2 linked regions of the Hydrogenispora ethanolica genome follow. The protein of the gene in region 1 interacts with the protein of each later gene in a pairwise test. Links are inferred from orthologs where the notes say so. Each region holds a gene or a part of one and is shown in the gene's direction. Other genes may lie near its edges.

The links.
Region 2: the proteins of EDC14_RS18695 (region 1) and EDC14_RS17000 interact in binary tests that used the Escherichia coli proteins (3 or more experiments, as listed by UniProt). The link is inferred for Hydrogenispora ethanolica from one-to-one orthologs.

The regions. Positions count from the first base shown.
Region 1 is NZ_SLUN01000027.1:10,508-21,996, forward strand. What follows is about bases 2,793-5,770. They hold EDC14_RS18695 (sulfate/molybdate ABC transporter ATP-binding protein), read left to right. Parts: upstream 2,793-3,735; coding sequence 3,736-4,806; downstream 4,807-5,770. Other genes in these bases: cysT (sulfate ABC transporter permease subunit CysT), read left to right, coding at 2,793-2,824; cysW (sulfate ABC transporter permease subunit CysW), read left to right, coding at 2,839-3,732; thiS (sulfur carrier protein ThiS), read left to right, coding at 4,867-5,097; EDC14_RS18705 (O-acetylhomoserine aminocarboxypropyltransferase/cysteine synthase family protein), read left to right, coding at 5,110-5,770. Outside these bases: EDC14_RS18675 (iron-containing alcohol dehydrogenase family protein), read left to right, coding at 1-490; EDC14_RS18680 (sulfate ABC transporter substrate-binding protein), read left to right, coding at 1,011-1,973; more of cysT, read left to right, coding at 1,994-2,792; more of EDC14_RS18705, read left to right, coding at 5,771-6,357; EDC14_RS18710 (HesA/MoeB/ThiF family protein), read left to right, coding at 6,361-7,176; EDC14_RS18715 (M67 family metallopeptidase), read left to right, coding at 7,169-7,579; EDC14_RS18720 (4Fe-4S binding protein), read left to right, coding at 7,576-8,439; EDC14_RS18725 (sulfurtransferase TusA family protein), read left to right, coding at 8,432-8,665; EDC14_RS18730 (phosphoadenylyl-sulfate reductase), read left to right, coding at 8,732-9,463; sulfate adenylyltransferase subunit CysD, read left to right, coding at 9,460-10,341; EDC14_RS18740 (GTP-binding protein), read left to right, coding at 10,341-11,489. UniProt on the Escherichia coli protein: Part of the ABC transporter complex CysAWTP involved in sulfate/thiosulfate import. Responsible for energy coupling to the transport system.
Region 2 is NZ_SLUN01000022.1:80,452-91,962, reverse strand. Bases 8,219-11,218 are described here. They hold EDC14_RS17000 (glutamate-5-semialdehyde dehydrogenase), read left to right. Parts: upstream 8,219-9,091; coding sequence 9,092-10,345; downstream 10,346-11,218. Other genes in these bases: nadD (nicotinate-nucleotide adenylyltransferase), read left to right, coding at 10,406-11,011; proB (glutamate 5-kinase), read left to right, coding at 8,219-9,080. Outside these bases: EDC14_RS17050 (ABC transporter substrate-binding protein), read left to right, coding at 1-760; EDC14_RS17045 (carbohydrate ABC transporter permease), read left to right, coding at 851-1,741; EDC14_RS17040 (carbohydrate ABC transporter permease), read left to right, coding at 1,738-2,625; EDC14_RS26850 (hypothetical protein), read left to right, coding at 2,881-3,027; transcription factor FapR, read left to right, coding at 3,099-3,707; EDC14_RS17030 (beta-ketoacyl-ACP synthase III), read left to right, coding at 3,718-4,677; EDC14_RS17025 (sensor domain-containing diguanylate cyclase), read left to right, coding at 4,791-5,897; GTPase ObgE, read left to right, coding at 5,981-7,258; EDC14_RS17010 (YhbY family RNA-binding protein), read left to right, coding at 7,639-7,944; more of proB, read left to right, coding at 7,947-8,218; EDC14_RS16990 (RNA recognition motif domain-containing protein), read left to right, coding at 11,277-11,511. UniProt on the Escherichia coli protein: Catalyzes the NADPH-dependent reduction of L-glutamate 5-phosphate into L-glutamate 5-semialdehyde and phosphate. The product spontaneously undergoes cyclization to form 1-pyrroline-5-carboxylate.

The DNA.
Region 1 (11,489 bases):
GCGGGCAATCGCGCTCAGCAATCTGCTGGCTGCGGAGAGTCTGCGAATTAGCGGTGCCTGCCTGCCGCTATTGCGGGGGGAGGAGATCTCCTGGACCGTCCGCGAACAGCTGCTGTATGCTTCGATGCTGGCGGGAATGGTGATCGCCCACACCGGAACCACGGCCCTGCATGCCATGGGGTATTCATTGACTTATTTCCGGGATATCGACCACGGCCGCGCTAACGGCCTATTGATGTCGGAGTACCTGCGTTTCGTGGCCGCAAGTTGCCGGGAACGAGTGGAGGAAGCGCTTCGCCGGACGGGTTTCGCCGATCTGGATTCATTTCAAGCCATGCTCAAAGAGTTGTTGGGAGAACGAGAATGGATCAGTGAAGCGGAGATCGACCGGTTCTCGGCCATTGCGATCCGGGCCAAGAACATTGGGAACACATTGCGGAACCCGGTGCAGCAGGATTTGGCGGAAATCATCCGCCGGAGTTTTATCTGAGGCGCCCCGATTGCCGACGGAGAGCGAGAAATTCCGCTTGCTCGCTTTATGTTATGGATAACCGAATCATTGCATTGACCGCGGCAGGCGATCCGCGGTTTTATTTTATATTATTTTGAGAGATTGCAAGAGCAGGTGGTCTGATGCTGATGAGAATGGCTTGTTTGTTATGTTACAAGAGAGTGGAGAGATGCGGAGTTTTGTCAGCTGATTTGATGAGAACTTTGTGACAACTTTTTATAAAAATTCCCTGGCGAGTATTGACTTTCCCATGTTGGTAAAGTAAGATAAAAAATATCTTACTAAACCTCTTGGAATTAAAGACATTCCTTCTGCATAGGATAGAGTGAATTGGCGGAAAGACGGCCTATTTTTTTAAATCAAATACCTAGTATTTTGATAAGAATAATAAAATTCATCATGAGAGATTGCACTCAAAAAAATAAAACGAAAGCTGAAGGAGGTTTTAGCGGTGGTTAAAAAACTGGTCTTGTTTCTGGGGTTTGTAGTGGTGTTAGGAATGTCGCTCCTGCCGATGGCCTGGGCGGCGGGGGAGGTCACGTTGCTGAATGTATCGTATGATCCGACCCGTGAGTTGTATCAGGAATACAATGCCGCGTTTGCCAAGTATTGGAAGGCAAAGACCGGCCAGACAGTGACCGTCAAGCAATCGCACGGCGGATCGGGCGCCCAGTCCCGGTCGGTGATTGACGGGTTGGAGGCTGACGTTGTGACGTTGGCTCTGGCGTACGATGTCGACGCATTGTATGAGAACGGCCAATTGCTCGCGAAAAACTGGTTGAAACGATTGCCGGATAATAGCGCCCCTTATACCTCGACCATTGTCTTTCTGGTTCGCAAGGGGAATCCCAAAAGCATCAAAGACTGGTCCGATCTGGTGAAACCGGGCGTGCAGGTGATTACGCCGAATCCGAAAACTTCGGGGGGCGCCCGTTGGAATTACTTGGCGGCCTGGGGTTACGCTTTAAAAAAGAACCGTGGTAAAGAGGAGAAGGCCAAAGAGTTTGTGACTCAGCTTTTTAAAAACGTGCCGGTGCTGGATTCGGGAGCGCGCGGCGCTACTAACACTTTTGTCCAGCGTGGGCTGGGGGATATTTTGTTAGCCTGGGAGAACGAAGCGTTCCTGGCCATTCATGAGCTTGGCAAGGACAAATTCGAGATTGTAGTCCCATCCCTAAGCATTCTGGCGGAGCCGTCGGTAGCCGTGGTTGATAAATTCGCCGATAAGCACGGTACCCGCAAGGTGGCCGAGGCTTACCTGAAATACTGGTATACCAAGGAAGGCCAAGAGATCGCCGCGCGAAACTATTACCGGCCGCGCCTCAGAACGGTGGCCGCCAAGTATGATCATTTCGCCAAGGTGAAATTGTTCACCATCGACTCGGTCTTCGGCGGTTGGCAGAAAGCGCAAAAGACTCATTTTGTCGACGGCGGCGTCTTTGACCAGATTTACCAGCATTGAACATAGCGGATGTGATGGGATTGAATCGGAAGCAACGCAGTATCCTGCCGGGCTTCGGCCCGGCGCTCGGGTTTACCGTATTGTACATGAGTCTGATCCTCTTGATTCCACTGGCGATGCTGTTTTTGCGGGCTGCGACGTTGAGCTGGCCACAATTTTGGCAGACGGTGCTCGCGCCGCGGGTGGTGGCATCTTACCGGTTGAGCCTGTTGGCCTCTTTTGGCGGTGCTTTGATCAATGGTATCTTCGGTCTGCTGCTGGCCTGGGTGTTGACGCGCTATCGATTCCCCGGACGGAAACTGGTGGATGCCATTGTCGATCTACCGTTTGCCATGCCCACTGCGGTGGCTGGCATCGCACTGACCACCATTTACTCGGCGAATGGCTGGATCGGCCGTTTTCTGGAACCATTGGGCATCAAAGTCGCTTACACCCCTTTGGGGGTGATGGTCGCCCTGACCTTCATCGGGCTGCCGTTTGTGGTCCGAACCGTCCAGCCGGTACTGCAGGATTTGGAGAAAGAGGTCGAAGAAGCTGCCGTCAGCCTGGGCGCGAACCGCTGGCAAACCTTCACCCGGGTCATCTTTCCGGCCCTTTGGCCGAGCTGGCTGACGGGCCTGGCGCTCGCTTTCGCCCGCGCACTGGGGGAATACGGATCGGTCGTTTTCATCTCCGGCAACATGCCAATGCGTACCGAGATCGCGCCGCTGGTGATCGTCACCAAGCTGGAACAGTTTGATTATGCCGGCGCGGCGGCGGTGGCCGTGGTGATCCTGGGTATTTCTTTTGTTTTACTGCTCTTGATCAACTTATTGCAATGGTGGAGCGGCAAGAAACAACTTGCAGCCTGAAAGGTGGGTGAACCTTGTCTCTGGAAAGTAAAACGACGGTGGTGACGGCCCGGCCGGACGCCCCCATCAGTGAGCCGTTCCAAGTTCGCTGGCTTCTCATCGTCATGGCCCTCTTATACATCGGCTTTTTTATTATCATCCCGCTCTTCGCCATCTTCGGTCAGGCGCTGGAGAAAGGATTTCAAACGTATCTGAAAGCGCTGGCCGAACCGGATACCTTCGCGGCGATCCGGCTGACGTTATTGACGGCGGCGATCGCGGTGCCGCTCAATCTGGTCTTCGGCCTGGCGGCTTCCTGGGCCATCGCCAAGTTCGATTTTTTCGGCAAAAGCTTTTTAATTTCGCTCATTGATTTGCCATTCGCTATTTCGCCGGTGATCTCGGGTTTAATTTACGTCTTGCTCTTCGGTCTAAACGGTTGGCTGGGGCCATGGCTGTTTGCGCATAATCTGAAAATCATTTTCGCGGTGCCCGGAATCGTGCTGGCGACGGTCCTGGTGACATTTCCTTTCGTTGCCAGAGAGTTGATCCCGCTGATGCAGAGCCAGGGCAAAGAAGAGGAAGAGGCGGCCCTGGTGCTCGGCGCCAACGGCTGGCAAACCTTCTTCAAGGTAACTCTTCCGAATGTAAAATGGGGCCTGCTCTACGGCGTAATTCTTTGTAACGCCCGGGCAATGGGAGAATTCGGCGCCGTTTCGGTTGTTTCCGGCCACATTCGCGGCATGACCAATACGATCCCGTTGCAAGTGGAGATTCTGTATAACGAGTATAACTTCACCGCCGCCTTCGCGGTGGCTTCACTGCTGGCGCTACTGGCCTTGGTTACCCTGGCCGTCAAATCGCTGGTGGAATGGAAACAGCAGCATCAACGGCCGGAACTGCAGAATCCGGTGGAGCGGGAGGCATAAAAGATGAGTATCGTCATTCGGGATATCGATAAACAATTTGGCAGTTTCACGGCTTTAAACCATGTCGATTTGGAGATTCCCACCGGCGAGTTGGTGGCTTTGCTCGGCCCGTCCGGATCCGGCAAGACTACGTTGCTGCGGATCATCGCCGGGTTGGAGACTCCGGATGGGGGGACGGTCTTTTTTGAAGGAGAAGACGCTACTGCCCAGCGGGTCCAGGACCGGAAAGTCGGTTTCGTTTTTCAGCATTATGCGCTATTCCGGCATATGACGGTCTTTGAGAATGTTGCGTTCGGACTACGGGTGCGGCCAGCCCGTTCCCGCCCTTCGCGTGAAGCGATCAACGCCAAAGTCAATGAGCTTTTGAAACTGGTTCAAATGGACCGGCTGGGCAATCGCTATCCCGCGCAACTCTCCGGCGGCCAGCGGCAGCGGATTGCTTTGGCTAGGGCGCTGGCGGTGGAGCCGAAAGTAATGCTGTTGGATGAACCGTTCGGCGCGCTGGATGCCAAGGTGCGCAAAGAGTTGCGGCATTGGATTCGTCATTTGCATGACGAGATCCATGTGACCAGCATTTTTGTGACGCACGACCAGGAGGAGGCGCTGGAGGTGGCGGATCGCATCGTGGTGATGAACGAGGGCCGGATCGAGCAGATCGGTACACCCGAAGCGGTCTATGACCATCCCGTTAACTCCTTTGTCTACCAGTTCCTGGGCAACGTCAATCTTTTCCGCGGCCGGCTCGACCGAGGGAAGGTCCGGATCGGTGCCAGTGAGTTCGTCGCGCCGGAGCACCGGGATGCCGCGGCGCAATCGGCCATTGCCTATGTCCGCCCCCACGAACTGGCGATTGAACGCCACAGTGAGGATAATCAAAGCATCAAAGCGCGGGTCGCCCATATCCGGGCCATCGGCCCGGTGGTTCGGTTGGAATTGAAGCGGGCCGACGATAACAGCCTGATCGAAGCGGAACTGACCAAGGAGCGCTTCACCGAGCTGAGGCTGGCTGAGGGTGACGAGGTTTTTGTCGGATTAAAAAACCTCAAGGTCTTTGTCGAGAATTATGTGATTTGAAATGTATCCCGTATCAGCAACGAATCATTATCATATCAAAACAAGCAAAGGATGAGCGACATGCAACTGACAATCAATGGGAACAGCGAAGAAATCCGACTGGAGCAGGGAACCATCAGTGAGCTGCTGAAGGTCAAAAAAGTCGAGATGCCGGAGATGGTCTCGGTGGAATTGAACGGAAACATTCTGCGGCGGTCGGATTATGAAACGACCCGGTTGCAAGAGGGCGACCAGGTGGAATTCCTGTACTTTATGGGCGGCGGTGCCGCGGCCTGGGAATGTTGTCAATGAAGGAGCAGCGAGATGGCAAACACATGGGATTTTGAAACGAGGTCCATTCATAGCGGCTTTGATCAAGACAAGGGGACCGGCGCCACGGCGCTGCCTATCTATGAATCGGCCGCGTTTGCGTATGACAGCGCCGAAGATCTGGAGGCGGCCTTTCAAGGCCGGAAATTCGGCCATATTTATTCACGAATCGCTAATCCGACGGTGACCGCCTTTGAAAACCGGGTCAATGCTTTGGAAAACGGATTGGGCGCTATCGCCACCGCTTCGGGAATGGCCGCGATCGCCACGGCCGTTTATACGCTGGCTCAAGCGGGGGATGAGATTGTCTCCGGGAAGAGTCTGTTCGGCGGGACCTTTCAATTGTTCAACGAGATCTTTGGAAACTCCGGTATCAAGGTGGTTTATGTCGAATCCACCGCTACCGAGGCCTACCGCCGGGCCATTTCTCCCCGGACCAAGCTGGTGTTCCTGGAGACGATCGGCAACCCTAAATTGGACATCCCGGATATCGGAGCGATTGCGGCCGTCGCCAGAGAGCAAGGCGTGCCGCTGGTGGTCGACAGTACCTTGAGTACGCCGTATCTTTTCGCGGCCAAGCGCTTCGGGGTTGATCTGGTGATTCACTCGACCTCCAAGTATATCTCAGGCAGCGGGAATACCATCGGCGGGATCCTGGTGGACCTCGGGAATTTTGATTGGCGGCATTGCCGGACCGGGGCGGTGGCGGCCTTGACCAAGCAGGCCGGGGAATATGCTTTTTTGGCCCGGGCCAGACGGCAGGTTCTCCAGAACACCGGCAGTTGCCTGTCGCCGTTCAATGCCTACCTGCAAAACCTGGGGCTGGAAACTTTGGCATTGCGAATGTCGAAGCACTGTACCAACGCGGTTGGGCTGGTGGAATACTTTCAAGCCCAGCCGCAGGTAGTATCCGTGAATTATCCCGGTTTACCCGGGCATCCCGATCATGCCGTGGCTGCGGCACAATTCCACGGAGGGTACGGCGGGCTGATTACCCTTCGCTTGGGTACCCGGGAACGCTGCTTCCGGATGATCAACCGTTTAAAAATGGTAAAATGCCTCGCCAATGTGGGCGACGCCAAAACACTGATCATCCATCCGGCCTCGACCATTTATCATAATTGTTCAGCAGCGGAACAGGAAGCGGCGGGAGTTTATCCGGATTTGGTCCGGATATCGGTAGGGATCGAGAGCCTTCGTGACATCATAAACGACTTTGATCAAGCATTGGCAAAGGAGTAGCGCATGAATTTTACAGAGAGTCAAATTGAACGCTATAGCAGGCATATCATCCTGAAAGATGTCGGCGGGGTGGGCCAGGAAAAAATCTTGCGGTCAAAAGTGTTGATTATCGGGGCAGGAGGATTGGGCTCGCCGGCCGCCCTTTATCTGGCCGCGGCCGGCGTTGGCACCATCGGCTTGGTGGATGGCGATACGGTGGATCTTTCCAATTTGCAACGGCAGATCATTCATTTCAGCGCCGACTTAAACCGCCCCAAGGTGGAGTCGGCCCGGAACAAGCTCGAAGCCATCAATCCCGATGTCCGGGTTAAAACCTATCAGACCCGGGTTTTTGCGGATAACATCGGCGAAATCATCGCCGGGTACGATTTCATCATCGATGGCACCGACAATTTTCCGGCCAAATTTTTAATCAATGACGCCTGCGTGTTGTATCAGAAACCGTTTTCCCACGGCGGCATCTTGCGCTTTAACGGCCAGACCATGACCTATGTCCCGGGTCACACCTGTTATCGTTGCGTCTTCGACTCACCGCCTCCCAAGGGAGCCGTTCCCACCTGCAGCGAAGCGGGCATCCTGGGAGCGGTCGCCGGCATGCTGGGCACGATCCAGGCCGCCGAAGCCTTGCGATACATCATTGGCAAGGGAAAGCTGCTCACCGACAGGATCCTGATGTTCGATGCGCTCGATATGCAGTTTCGTACCGTGAACCTTCGCCGCAACCCCGACTGCCCCATCTGTGGCGAACATCCGACAGTTACCGGGCTGGTCGACTACGAACAGCCGGTTTGTGAATTGAGGCGCAACGCTCATGCTTAGAATCCCGGTTGCCATCAAAGAACAGCTGATCGCGCAGACGCGCCGGGAACTTCCCAATGAGGCTTGCGGCTATCTGGCGGGTCAAGATGAAACGGTGAAGGCGTTGCTCCCGATGACCAACGCCGATCATAGCCCGGAACATTTTTCATTCATTCCCGAGGAACAGTTCCGGGCGGTCAAGGCGAGCCGGGCTCAGGGATTGCGGCTGATCGCGGTATACCATAGCCATCCTTCCTCGCCGGCGCGCTTGTCGGAGGAAGATTTGCGGCTGCTGAACGATCCGGATCTGGTGTACCTGATCGTTTCCTTCATGGCCGCCGAGCCGGCGATCAAAGCCTATCGGGTCCGCTCAAGGGAAGTATCGGAGATTGTCATCGAATTCACGGAGGAGGAACCGGCATGAGTACACCGGATTTCGATCTGGCTGCCTTGAAAAAGGTCGGTATGATTCAGCAGAAACAAAAGGAATACTTCGCCATGCGCCTGCATGCGGTCGGCGGCGATTTCAGCGCCGCGCAGCTGCAAAAAGTGGCCGAGGTTGCCGCCGCCTACGGCCGGGGCCAGATCCATCTTTCGACCCGCCAGGGAATTGAGATTCATTTCGTCCACTATTCCAAGCTGGAAGCGGCCCGGCTTGAGCTCGAAAAGGCGGGGATCGCCATGGGCGCTTGCGGCCCGCGGATCCGGATCGTGGTGGCTTGCCCCGGCAGCTCCACTTGCCGCTGGGGGACGATTGACACCAAAACCGTGGCCCGTTCTTTGGACGAAAAATATTTCCGGCAGGATACACCGCATAAATTCAAGATGGCGGTCACCGGGTGCCCCCATAATTGCGCCAAAGCCACTGAGAACGATCTGGGCATCATGGGCGGCATTCTGCCGGCCTGGCAGAGCGAGCGCTGTACGGGCTGCGATCTCTGCGTCAATAGCTGCCCGGCGGGGGCCATCTATCAACAGGACGGCGAGTACCGTTTGGATGAGACAAAATGTATCTATTGCAGCATTTGTACGGCCAATTGCCCCACGGACGCCTGGTTCGCGGCCAAACAAGGATATATCGTATGGATCGGCGGCACCATGGGCAAGACTCCCCGGCTGGCTACCAAGCTGCGGACATTGATCGAGGATGAGGCGGAGCTGTACCGGCTGGTCGACAAGGTGGTCGAATACTACCGGCAACACGGCAGAAAACGGGAACGTTTCGGCCATATGATCGACCGGATCGGGCCGGATAAGGTGAAGGAGGATCTTTTAAATGAGTGAAGTGAAAAAAAGCATCGATCTCCACGGGGTAGTCTGCCCGTTGAATTTCGTCAAGACCAAATTGGCCCTGGAAGAGCTGGCGGCGGGCGAGCGCTTGGAAGTGGTCCTGGATGAGGGCGACGCCATGTTGAATGTGCCGCGCAGCCTCAAGGAGGAAGGGCACAAGATTATCAAGGTCACGCCGGAAGGCGAGGTTTATCGAATTATCGTCGAAAAAGGAGTCTGAGCCGTTGGGCGAAGAGATTTGCAATACCGGGCGAATCTCGGCTGACTCCGAAGGGAGAGGCTGAACATGCAGATGGAACTGTCCGAAATACAGTCCCGCTATGGGGATTATCCGGCGCCGGAATTGTTGCGGGAGATGACGGCCCGCTACGGTAGCCGGATTGCCTTGGCTTCCAGCCTGGGCGCGGAAGATCAAGTGTTAACCGATATGCTGCTGGCCATCGATCCGGCGGCCCGCATTTTTGTCCTGGATACCGGACGGCTGCCTCAGGAGACCTATGCGACCATTCAGGCGACCATGCGCCGTTATCATTTTCATTATGAGATCTACGCCCCGGATAGCGCGGAGTTGGAAGCGCTGGTCCGGGAACATGGGCCCGATCTGTTTTATGAAAGTATCGAACTCCGCCAGCAATGTTGTCAGGTACGAAAGCTTCAGCCGTTGCAACGGGTCTTGGGGACGCTGGATGTCTGGATCACCGGGCTGCGCCGCGAACAAGCGGTGACCCGGACCGCCACGCAAACGATCGAGTGGGATGAGGCCCACCAGTTGCTCAAGTTGAATCCTTTGGCCAACTGGACTACCGAGGAGGTCTGGCAATATCTCCGGGATCATCAGGTGCCTTACAATCCGTTGCATGACCGGAATTACCCCAGCATCGGCTGCGCGCCGTGCACCCGGGCCATCGCCGCCGGCGAAGACCTGCGGGCCGGCCGTTGGTGGTGGGAGGCTCCGGAGCATAAGGAGTGCGGCTTGCATTACCGGAACGGCAGATTGGAACGGGTGAGGGAAACATGAATCAACTCGAAAAACTGGAAAATCAGAGCGTCTACATTTTGCGGGAAGCATACCGCGAATTCAAAAGCCTGTGCATGCTGTGGTCGATCGGCAAGGACAGCACGGTGCTATTGTGGCTGGCGCGGAAAGCATTCTTCGGTCATGTGCCGTTCCCGCTGGTCCATATCGATACTTCCTTCAAGATCCCGGAGATGATCGCCTACCGTGACCGGCTGGCCGCCGAATGGGGACTGCAGATGATCGTCGGCCAGAACGAAGCGGCCATCGCCGCCCATGAGACCTATCCCGACGGGAGAACAGACCGGATCGCCTGCTGCAAGAATTTGAAGAGCGAGGCCTTAAAAAGAACTCTATCCGGCGAATGGCCGCGCCGCCGGTTCGACCATGAGAGCCGGCAGTACCGGGAGGATACGAACCATGAACCGTATACCGGAGTCATCGTGGGGGTGCGGGCCGATGAAGAGGGCAGCCGCTCCAAGGAACGCTATTTCTCGCCGCGCGACCGTCAGAACGAATGGGATGTCGGAGACCAGCCGCCGGAGCTGTGGAACCAGTTCAAAACCGATTTCGCGCCCGGTACCCATCTGCGGATCCATCCCTTATTGGACTGGACCGAGCTGAATATCTGGGAGTATATCGAGCGGGAACGGATCCCCGTCACCTCGCTTTATTTCGACCAGGGGAACGGGAAACGCTATCGTTCCCTGGGTTGCTATCCGTGCACCAAACCGGTGGATTCGGATGCCCGGAACGTGTCCGAGATCATCGCCGAACTGCGCAGCGGCAAATTTGCCAACATCGCCGAGCGTTCCGGGCGCGAGCAGGACAAGGAAGACGGCGGCAGCCTGGAGACTCTGAGACGGGATGGTTATATGTGATGGACAATCAACAAGAGCAGATGAATATCGTGATCGTCGGCCATGTCGACCACGGCAAAAGCACGGTCATCGGCCGGATGCTGGCGGATACGGGCTCGCTCCCCGAAGGCAAGCTGGAGCAGGTCCGGCTCAATTGTGAGCGGAACGCCAAACCGTTTGAGTACGCTTTCCTGCTCGATGCCCTCAAGGATGAGCAGGCCCAGGGGATTACCATCGACACCGCCCGCTGTTTCTTTAAAACCGCCAAACGGCATTATATCATCATTGACGCGCCGGGGCACATCGAGTTTTTAAAGAACATGATCAGCGGCGCCGCCCGGGCGGAGGCCGCGCTATTAGTGATCGACGCCAAGGAGGGCATCCGCGAGAATTCGCGCCGCCACGGCTTCATGCTGTCGATGCTGGGCGTCAAACAGATTGTGGTCCTGGTGAATAAGATGGATCTGGTCCATTATAGCCAGACCGTCTATGACCAAGTCGTGGCGGAGTTCGCCGCGTTCCTGGCGCAGATCGGCGTCGAGCCCCAAGCCTTTGTGCCGATCTCCGCCCGGGACGGCGACAATCTGGCCTTCCGCTCGGCTAACCTTCCTTGGTACCAGGGGCCCAGCGTTTTGGAGCTGATGGACGGCTTCCGGAAAGAGAAGGACCAAGCGGAACAGCCATTCCGTTTTCCGGTGCAGGACATCTATAAGTTCACCGCCGGCGGCGACGACCGGCGCATCTTCGCCGGAACCGTCGAGACCGGGGTGATCCGGACCGGGGATGAGGTCATCTTCATGCCGTCCGGCAAGCGTTCGACGATCCGGAGCATCGAAGGGTTCAACCAGCCGGTCCGGAACGAGGTCGGCCCCGGCCAGGCCACCGGGTTTACGCTGACCACCCAGATCTATGTCAAGCCGGGCGAGATCCTGTGCCGCGGCGGCGAATCCCTTCCGCATCAGGGCGGCACCTTCCGGGCCAACCTGTTTTGGATGGGCAAACATCCGCTGATCAAGGAGAAGAAGTACCAACTCAAACTGGCCACCAGCCGGGCGACGGTGACGCTGCAGCAGATTACCAAGGTGCTCAACTCCGCCGATCTGACCGCCGAGACCGATCGGAACCAGGTGGAACGGCACGAAGTGGCCGAGTGCATTCTGAAGACGGCC
Region 2 (11,511 bases), on another replicon or contig:
CGCATTGACGCTTTCAGCGATGAAAGCCAACGTGGAAAAGCTAAAAGCTGCCGGTTATACGCCTTTTTTGTTAGCGTATAATGAAGACTGGGTGCCGCAGCTCTTTAACTCGCTATTGGTCGGCGCTCTGAATGAGACCAAGTATAAAGGTTTTGTCAGCCGGATGAACAAAGGAACCACTTCCTTTGCGGAGCTAAAAGAGTATTTTGACATCATCGATCTGGTCAACGCCAACGGCAATACCAATGCCATGGATATCACCGCTTCCGGCGGGGCGGCCGAGTTTGCTCTGGGTAAGCATGCCATGTGGGTCCAAGGACCATGGATGGCGGAGGAGATCTTAAAAGCGAACCCCAAATTCAATCTGGCTGTCGCTCCGCTGCCGATCTCCGAGGATCCGAAACAGACCATGATCAACATCTCGGTCTCGAAAGGTCTATCGGTTTATTCCAAATCCAAAAACAAAAAAGTCGCTTTTGCCTTGTTAAATTACATGCTCGACAAGAAAGACTCGAACGCGTTGTATCAAAACCTCAAATTCAACCCGGTGTCGACGGTCCATACCTTTCAATATTATCCGTGGGTGGAATCCGCCTTATCGTATGTGAAAAAAGGGATGGGCTATGAGGATCCGCTGATGCCGAATACCGTCAAACAGGAAGTAGGCCGGCAACTTCAGCTTTATTACGTAAAAAAGGCAACCCGGGCCGATATCGTCAAGGCTTTGGATAAAGCCTGGAAAGACGGGTTGGCCAATTAAGGCGGTCGGGAGATGAAGAAGCATTGGTGCGGTTTTGCCGCGCCAATGCTCTTATGTTATTGATATTGCAGGTAATGGAGGATTTGGGGAATGTCCGTAAGACACAACGCGCAGAGCCGGGTTTCTTTTTTTATCTTTGTCGCCCCGGCATTTCTCTTCTTTTTCGTCTTTATGGCCCTGCCGATGGTCGGGTCTTTGCTGTATAGTTTCACCAATTGGAACGGGCTGGCGCCCTTTTATAAGTTTGTTCAGTTCCGTAATTATGTGGAGATTTTCACGGAAGATGTCCGCTTTAAAGATGCGACCCTTTTTACGCTCAATTTCTCAGTGATAATGGTGATCCTGCAAAATTGTCTGGCGCTTTTGATCGCCAATTTGATAGCGAATTTGAAGGGCACCCGGAAGCTGTTCCGTACGGTTTTTTTCCTTCCCAATATGATTAGCGCGATCGTCGGCGCTTATATGCTAAAGTTTCTCTTCTTAAAGGTATTTCCCAATCTCGGGCAGCATTTTAGCTGGGTCGGGTTTCTCAATCAACCCTGGATGGCCGATCCTTTCTTCGCGTTCTGGGCCATTGTCCTGGTATCATTATGGGTAGGTCTCGGTTATATCATCATTATCTATCTGGCGGCATTGGGAACGGTCCCGCAAGAATTGGAGGACCAAGTACAACTCGATGGTCCCAATCCATTTCAGAAATTCATCAAAGTAACCTTCCCGATGATCATGCCGGCGGTCACGATCTGCACTTTTGTAACGATTAATAATTCCTTTAAGGCTTTTGATTTGATTTTCGGATTGACCAATGGCGGTCCGGGTTGGTCCACCGCTTCGATCAGCTTGAACCTTTATTACGATGCCTTCAGTACCACTATGCGGATGGGTTATAGCTGCGCCAAGGCGATCGTTCTGTTCATCATGATCCTGGCGGTATCATTGCTGCAAATTACGTTGATGAAGAAGCGGGAGGTGGAGCTATGAGCGTCGTTAAAACGCCAAACTGGCGCCGCCTTTTTGAGTCGGGGCCACTCTTCTTAAAAGGTTCCTTTACCGCTAGCCGGATCGGCAGTTTTCTTTTTTTATCCTTCACCGGCCTGTTGGTTCTTTTCCCTTTGCTCATGGCCCTACTGAACTCCTTCAAAACCACGGCCGAAATGAATCAGGCGGTGATGGCCCTGCCGCGAACGTTCAACTTCAACAACTATGTCACCGCTTTCCAATCCATGCGCTTCTTGCATTCGGCCTTGAATACCTTTGTGATCACCGTTTGCAGCACCTTTGGGATCGTCCTCTTCAGTTCGATGGCCGGGTACAAGCTCTCCCGGACCAAAACGGTGCTTAGCAATGTGATCTTTTTTCTCATTATCTCATCGATGATGATCCCGTTTTCCGTCATCATGATTCCGTTGGTCAAAGTCTCCGCCCAATTGCATATCCTCAATAAAATCTGGGGCGTGATCCTGGTGTACATCGGGGTGGGGATCAACATGCCCATCTTCCTCTATCATGGTTTTGTGAAGACGATTCCTCAGGAGGTAGAAGAGGCGGCGTTGATCGATGGGGCCAGCTACTGGCAGTCGTTTCGAAAAATTATCTTTCCCATGCTTCAGCCGATCAATATCACAGTGGCTTTGCTGCAGATTATTTGGATTTGGAATGATTTTATGCTGCCGCTGGTGTTTATCTCCAATCAGAACAACTATACCTTGATCCTGTCGACCCAGTCGTTTTATACACTCTACAGCACTTCTTGGGAGCTGATTCTGGCCGGGAACTTTATGGCGGTCATTCCGGTGATCGTCGTCTATCTGATCTTTCAAAAAAATATTCAGGAAGGTATCGCTACGGGAGCATTGAAGGGTTAGGGCGATTAGCGCGGACTCCGAGACGTTTTCTCGGGGACCGGGGATTGAAGATAGTATATTTCAGGTGAAACACGGCCAAGTCCGAGGCATGACGCTGCGGACGGGCCGTTTCTTTTTGAAGGGTTGCCGGATTTTCCCGGACGCTCGTCCGGAAAAATCCGGCAACCTCTCCGAAGCAAAGGGCCGGTTTTCCGCTCTTTCGGGAATGCTATCCAAAGACTGAGTAATGAAAGATCTGGACGAAAGGCGTGAAGGATGGAAGAAGAGCTTTACAAGCCGGCTGAACGATGGGATGAGCGCGGCGCGGCCGGAGCATTTCGTTTCACACTCCCTGAAAATTGGGGAATAATAATGGCGCTTGGATTTTTACTCTCAAGAATCCATGACGCAAGAAAGATCTAAAAATTGGTTGCATAAATCAGTGAAGTGAGTTAAAATTATTATCAGGTAATAATAAATTGTTTAGGATGATCATGTCTAGCAACCCTAAAATCATGAAAAAAAACGAACGCCATCGCAAGCTTCTGGATGCGATCCGTCAAAATCCCTTCATCACCGATGAGGAACTGGCGGAGATTCTCCAGGTGAGTATTCCGACGGTCCGTTTGGACCGCATGGAGTTGGCCATTCCCGAAGTTCGCAAACGTACCAGGGAGATGGCTTCCCAATTCTTTGGGGTCTCGCAATCGCTGGCGAATCGGGAAATTGTCGGCGAATTGATCGAGATCGAGCCCGGAAAGAAGGGGTTATCCTTTCTCGATACCGATCGCTCCATGTGCCTTGAGAAATGCAATATCGTGAGAGGCCATATTATTTTTGCCATGGCCAACACCCTTGCCAACGCGGTGGCTGCGGCCCAGGTGGCTGTCACCGGCAAGGCGGAGCTGGATTTCTTGCGGACCGTCCGCGCCGGGGAAAAGCTGATTGCCAAGGCCCAAATCTTGGAGAAAAGAGGACATCGCTTCTTCATTGAAGTGATCGTCCGCTGTAAAGAAGAGATTGTCTGCAAAGGGACTTTCGTGATTCATGGCATGTCGTTGGAAATGGCCCATTATTTGAAACTATTAAAAGACGAAGACTAGGAGGAGTACAATGAAAGAAATTGGAATCTCTTCGATCGGAGCCGCGGTTCCCGAAAAACTGTTGACCAACGCCGATTTGGAAAAAATGGTCGATACCACCGACGAGTGGATAACCACCCGCACTGGAATCCGGGAACGGCATATCCTGCGGCCGGAAGAAAATATTTATGAAATTGTGACCAAAGCTGCCCGGATGGCCTGTGATACCATTGAGTTGGACCCGGATAAGCTGGATTTTATTGTTTCCTCTACCCTTACTCCGGATCGCTTCAGTCCGGCCCAAGCCTGTGAGGTCGCGCGCGAACTCGGGGCCAACCATGGTTTTTGTTTCGATCTGAATGCCGCATGCTCCGGCTTTGTTTTTGGATTGGCAATGGCCGAAAGCCTTCTCAAATCCCGAAATGATCTCAGCTACGGACTGGTTACAGCAGGCGAACAGCTCTCCAGGGTTACGGACTATTCGGATCGTTCCAGTTGCGTGCTTTTTGGTGATGGCGCCACTGCCGCGGTGGTCACCAGCGATCGCCCCCAACATTTGCTGCTCTGTACCGAACTCGGCTCCGATCCCTCGATGTCCCAAGAAGTAGTGATTGGCGGAATCAACGATTTGCTGCAGGACCGGCGTTCCAATTATTATTTTCGCCAGAACGGCAAAGTGGTCTTTAAATTTGCGGTAAGCAAAATCAAAGAACTGTTGGAGACGGTGCCGGCTAAAGTAGGGATTAAGCCGGAACAGATTAAATACGTGATTCCACACCAGGCCAATCAAAGGATTATCGCGGCCGGTAAAGATTTTTCCATTGGCGATATCGAGTTCATCAGCAATATCGAAAAATACGGGAACACTTCTTCGGCATCGATCGGTTTGGCCTTGCACGAAAATTGGCACCGGTTCCAGAAAGGCGATTATGTGATGTTGATAGCCTTCGGCGGCGGACTCAGTTGGGGAGCTGCTTTGATCCAGTGGTAACCTCGGTTCCGATTCTTTCGTTGCTGAGATTCGAGCGAAGTGAAAATTTGTTAAACCATCCTCTATTCATGCCGATATTATGGTATGGATAGAAGGGTGGTTTAATATTGACAATGGATTCAGCGAACATTGATTTTTATCAGAGACTTTTTGAATTGGAGAATGTTTTTGATGGAGAGCTTGATTTTGCTCATCTATCCAAGAACATTTTGAACACGGTAATCCGAGAAACCGCAGCGGTATCGGGTATCGTGTATTGGATCGAAACGGTTCCCAACGAACTGAAGATCAAAACGATCAGCGGCATTCCGACGACCCATATCAATGGAGTCACCAAAGTGTTGCGCCAGCCCGACGGGGTTCTTGAAAGAACCGTCAGGACTCCAGAGGCTTTAATACTGAATGGCTTGCATGAATCGCTTCCCGATGCTCCGGAATTAAAAGGAATGGCGGAATTTTATCGCAGCCTGATGATGATTCCGCTCAGCGTCCAGAGCAAACTGCTCGGATTGATCATCCTTTTTAAAGATCAGGATGCTTTTACCCAAAACCAGTTTGCGGTGTTAAATGCGTTCGCTCCCCGGATAGCCGTGCATCTGGATAACGCGCGTCTCTATCAGGTGACCAAGGAGACGGCACTTGAGAATGCGCGCTTGTACGTGAATCTTTCCAAACTCTATCAGCATGCGACCACCGATCCGCTGACCGGCTTATACAACCGCAACTTTTTGATGCAGCGCATTCGGGAAGAGATCAAAAAGGCCCGGCGCTTTAAGCAACCGTTATCCATTCTCTTTGTCGATTTGGACTATTTTAAGTCCGTCAACGAACAATACGGTCATCAGGTCGGCGATCAGTTATTGACCGAATTTGGTGATTTCATCAAAAAATCGGTCCGGGAATATGATGTCGCTTGCCGCTTTGGCGGCGAGGAATTTGTTATTTTACTCCCTCAAACTCCAGCCGAGAATGCGATGATATTGGCGGAACGTTTGCGGGGAAACATTGTCAAACGACGGTTTTGCGCCGACAAACAGTTAGCCATTACCGCCAGTTTTGGAGTCCATGGGCTCTCCGAAACATCCGATCATTCCAAACTGCTCGATGACGAGCAGCTTCTGTTAGAGATCGAAAACCTAATTGGCGGAGCTGACGAGGCTTTGTATCGGGCTAAAAACGATGGGCGAAACAAGGTGATCCTACACCAAGAACTCGCATGATTCGTCAAAAACCAGTCCAAACTTCCATTATTCTGGAAAGGATAATTCCGGATAGTCGTCGAATAATAATTAATGAGGTGTAGTTGTTGTTTCTAGATTATGCAAAAATCTTTTTGAAATCGGGACAAGGCGGTTCCGGAGCAGTCAGTTTTCGGCGTGAAAAGTATGTTTCCCGCGGCGGTCCCGATGGAGGGGATGGCGGACGCGGCGGTCATATCATATTCGTAGTGGATAGCAATCTGTCGACACTCAGCGATTTTCGGTATCAGCATCATTTCAAGGCCGGCAATGGCGGCAACGGAGAGGCGGTCAACCGGTTCGGAAAAGATGGCGAAGATTTGCGAATTCCCGTTCCAGTCGGAACGATCATTCGAGATGCGGAATCCAAAGCGTTGATTGCGGATTTGACGACTCCCGGAGCTGAATTTGTAATCTTGCGGGGCGGTCGTGGCGGACGTGGTAATTCTCACTTTGCAACTCCGACCCGCCAGACGCCGCGCTTCTCGGAAAAAGGGGAGCTGGGCTCGGAGTTATGGGTGGAGTTGGAGTTGAAGCTCATTGCCGATGTTGGGTTAATCGGTTTTCCCAATGCCGGGAAATCGACGCTGATCTCCAAAATTTCGGCGGCTCGCCCGAAAATCGCCGACTATCCGTTTACCACCCTCACACCCAATCTGGGGGTGGTGGACTATAAGGGACGGAGCTTTGTGGCGGTTGATATTCCCGGTCTGATCGAAGGCGCTCATCAAGGAGTTGGCCTAGGCCATCAGTTTTTACGCCATGTGGAGCGAACGCGATTGCTGATCCAGCTGGTGGATCTCTCGGGCTTTTCAGGGCGCGATCCCTATCAGGATTATCTGCAGATCAACCAGGAGCTGGAATTGTACAATCCCGATTTGGCGCACCGGCCGCAGTTGGTTGTCGCCAATAAAATGGATCTGCCGGAAGCCCGCGCCAATTTTGAAGAATTTCAAGCGAAACTGGCGCCGGTTCCCGTATACTCCCTGTCTGGAGCCACCGGAGCCGGAATCGACGAGCTACTGAATATGATCATTCAGAAGTTGGACGAACTGCCGAAAGCAGCGGCGGTTCCTCTCCCGGAACCGCTGACCCCTCTTCAACCCGCGGGTGAAACATCCGAGATCCAAGTGCTGAGGGATGGGTCCGTCTATATCGTTGAAAACGCCGCTTTAACCAAGCGAATCGCCCGTTTCGACCTGGAAAACGACGAGTCGGTCCGCAGCATGCAAAAGTTGTTAAAGCGATGGGGCGTCGAGGAAGCCTTGGTGAACGCCGGAGTCAAAGAAGGTGATCTGGTTCGGATTGGCGATTTTGAGTTTACGTATTCCGGTGAAGATTAAAACGGGAGGGTGAAACGGTGCTTTGTTTGGAGTGTGGGAATTGTCGAAGAGGTGAGGCGATCTATTATTGTACCGCCCGAAACGAATTTATCGTCACCGAAACGGCGGTTGTCCGCGAAAGACCCAACAGTTCATGGCGCAAAGGCGATCCCAGCTATGAAAACCACCGTCGCCAAATTCGTAAAGACAAAATCGGTTAAACAATGGGTGAAGCTTCCGGCTTCACTTTTTTTTAGCGTTCTTCGCCAAAATATGCTATAATTTTGGCTAATATCGGCAAGCCCACCGTAGACCGGGCGAGCCGACGGAACTACATTTTCGAAGAAAGAGTTGATATTCTTCCATATCGTGCAAAGGTAAAGAGAGAGAGGGCTAAAGTTTTGTTAACGAGCAAGCAGCGGAGTATCTTACGAAGCATGGGAAATGAATTGGAACCGATCCTCATTGTCGGAAAAGGCGGCATTACCGCCAATACCATCGAGCAGCTGGATCAAGCTCTTTCTGCCCGCGAACTGGTGAAGGGCAGAGTGCTCCCGCATACCGAGTGGGATACCCGGGAGACCGCTTCGGAACTGGCGGAGGCGACTGGCGCCGACGTGGTGCAGGTTATCGGCAGGAATATTCTTTTTTATCGTCCGCCGGAGACGGGCCGTTCCCCCAGGATCGACCTTTCCGGGGAGGGATGAAAGTGGATTATTTGGGCCGTTTACAGCAAGCACGGCGGATCGTGGTGAAGGTCGGTACCAGCACTTTAACCCATGCCAGCGGTAAGCTCAATCTGAACCGCATGGAACAGTTGGTGCGCCAATTGGCCGATCTGCAAAATCAGGGCAAAGAAGTGGTTTTGGTAACCTCCGGAGCCGTCGGGGCCGGTCTGGGCCGCCTGGGCCTCAACGAACGCCCATCCTCCATTATTGAGCGGCAGGCAATGGCGGCCATTGGCCAAGGCTTGTTGATGCAGGTTTACGAGAAACTCTTCTCCGAATACGGACCGATCGTGGCGCAGGTTCTATTGACCCGTAATGACATCAGCGATCGAAAACGCTACCTGAACGCCAGGAATACGATTCTGGCGTTGCTGCAATACCGGGCCATCCCGATCATCAACGAGAACGACACGGTGGCCACTGAGGAACTGAAGATCGGCGAGAACGACGCGCTCTCGGCTTTAGTGGCCGGATTGATCGAAGCCGATTTGTTGATCCTCCTTTCGGATGTGGATGGTTTATTCACCGCCGATCCACGCAAAGACCATTCGGCCACACTCATTCCGGTAGTGGTCGAGATTGACCAGCATATCCGGGCGATGGCCGGCGGAGCCGGCAGCTCGTGGGGGACCGGAGGAATGGTTACCAAAATTGAGGCCGCCCAGATGGCGACGGCCGCCGGGACCTCCATGGTATTAATGAATGGCAACGAACCTTCCAGAATTCAGCGGATATTCAACGGAGAACCGGTGGGGACGGCCTTTTTAAGCTCCCATAATGTGGTTTCCAGCCGCAAACGGTGGATCGCGTATGGCCCCCAAGTCAATGGCGCGGTCGTGGTGGATGCCGGCGCGGAACGGGCCTTGCTCCGCCAGGGGAAGAGTCTGTTACCTTCGGGAATTTCCGAACTGCACGGCGAGTTTGAGGAAGGGGATATGATTCAAGTCGTCAATTCCGAAGGAATGGAGCTCGGACGGGGTTTGACCAATTATGGCATGGAACATCTGCAGAAGATTATGGGCAAAAAAAGCATTGAAATCGAAATGATTCTGGGGTTTAAAACTGCCGATGAGGTGATTCACCGGGATAATCTGGTGATTACGGCTTTAAACTAGGGGGTATCGCAATGGAGATCGCGGAGTATGTCGCGGAAATCGGAAGGCGGGCTAAGCAGACCGCGCCCATCCTGGCCCGGTTATCTTCTACCTGTAAGAATCAACTATTGATCAAGATGGCCGATTATCTCGTCGCTGAAAGCGAAGCGATTCTGGCCGCGAACCGGCAAGATGTCGAACAAGGCAAGTCGAAAGGGCTTTCGGCCGCGTTAATCGACCGTCTGACGTTGACTCCCCAGCGAATTCAAGGCATGGCCGAAGGACTGCGGACGCTGGTCAGCCTGGAAGATCCCATCGGGAAGGTCACCGGGATGTGGAAACGTCCCAATGGGTTGGAGATCGGCCAGCAACGGGTGCCTCTCGGCGTGGTGGGAATCATTTACGAGGCGCGGCCGAACGTGACGGTGGATGCCGCGGGACTGACGTTGAAGACGGGAAACGCCGTGATCCTGAAAGGCGGTTCCGAAGCTTTGCATTCCAATCAGGCGCTGGTGGGAACGCTCCGGAAAGCCTTGGCCGATTTGGAGCTGCCTGAGGATGCGGTTATTTTGGTGGAGCGGACTGAGCGGGAAGCGGCCACGGCGCTGATGAAGTTGAATCAGTATTTAGATGTGCTCATTCCGCGCGGCGGTTCCGGACTGATCCGGGCGGTGGTCGAAAACTCCACGGTTCCGGTTATCGAGACCGGTGTCGGGAACTGTCATACCTATATTGACGGCGACGCCGAACTGGAGATGGCCCGTAGGATTGCCTTTAACGCCAAGGTGCATCGTCCGGGCGTCTGCAATGCCATGGAGACGCTGTTAGTCCAGCGGGACATTGCTCCGCGCATCTTGCCGCTGCTCGCCGAGGATTACCAGAAAGCGGGGGTTGAGCTACGGGGCTGCCCTGAGACTTGCCGGCTCATTGCGGCGCGGCCGGCCACGGAAGAGGATTGGGCCACCGAGTACCTGGATCTGATCCTGGCAGTCAAAATCGTGGCCGATGTCCACGAGGCGATCGCGCATATCAACCGCTACGGGACCCGGCACTCCGAGTGCATCGTCACGACCAGTTACGCCAAGGCCCGCTTGTTTTTGGCCGAGATTGACGCGGCCGCGGTTTATGTGAATGCTTCGACACGGTTCACTGATGGTTTTGAATTCGGCTTTGGCGCGGAGATCGGCATCAGCACGCAGAAGCTACATGCCCGGGGACCGATGGGTCTGGAGGCATTGACGACCATTAAGTATATTATTTACGGCGACGGTCAGATTCGGAAATGAATGACGCTTGAGCCGGCATTTTAGGGTCTTGATCAATCTCGGCATGGAGTTGACACAAAGATGATGTTTGGAATGATGGGCGGCACATTTGATCCGATTCACTTCGGCCACCTGGTTCTGGCGGAGAAGGCCCGGGAAGCTTATCATCTTGAGAAGGTACTTTTCGTTCCGGCGGCAATTCCGCCTCATAAGATCGGCGAGGTGTCCACCTCGGCTGCAAACCGCTTGAAAATGGTGGAATTGGCCATTGCCGACCATCCGAATTTTGAAGCTTCCGGCGTCGAGTTGGAAAGAACCGGTCCGTCCTATTCGATCGATACCGTCCGTCAACTCAAGCAAAGCCATCCTGGAATGGAAGCGGCCCTGATCATGGGTTTTGACTCATTGCTGGAGCTTCACTCCTGGAAAGATTATCAATCGATACTGGAGGAAGCCCGGATCATCACCGCCTTCCGCCCGGGGTATCCGATTCTGAAAAAAGGGGATGACTGGCCGGCCTTCCTGCACCCTTTCAGAGAGCGGATTCTCTTTTTGGAAGCGCCGTTGCTCGATATTTCCTCGACTTGGTTGAGAGTGGAGCTAATGTACGAACGGTCGATCCGTTACCTGGTGCCGGATCCAGTACTGGAGTACATCGCGGAAAAGCGAATTTACCGGGATTTTTAAAATTGGCGTCACCGCTGGTATAGTCAGATTTTTTTGACGCACAATATTAACGGTAAAGGGCTGAAGTTGAACCGTTCGCTGGTTTCCTGACTCGAAAAACTGAGTTTTGATGCTCGAATGCTCCGGCAACTTAAAACTCGGGTTAAACAACTGAATCAGAACCGATGATGCCGGGGCCATAAACAGTCAACATATAAACGGTACTGGCTAGCGCGATTTAGGACTGAGCCCTCACGTCCTTACGGATGAAAGAGAGGTGAAAAAGTTGACCAAGACCTTATATGTCGGAAATTTGCCCTGGTCGGCCACAAAAGAAGATTTGGCATCCTTTTTTGCAGATCAGGCTCAGGTCAAATCGAGCCGGATTATTACCGATCCGGCCAATGGTCGTTCTCGAGGCTTCGGGTTTATCGAGGTCGAAGATGAAGACGTCGACCGGGTGATTGAGGCAATGAACGGTAAAGACATGGGCGGTCGGGAGATCATCGTTAACGAGGCCA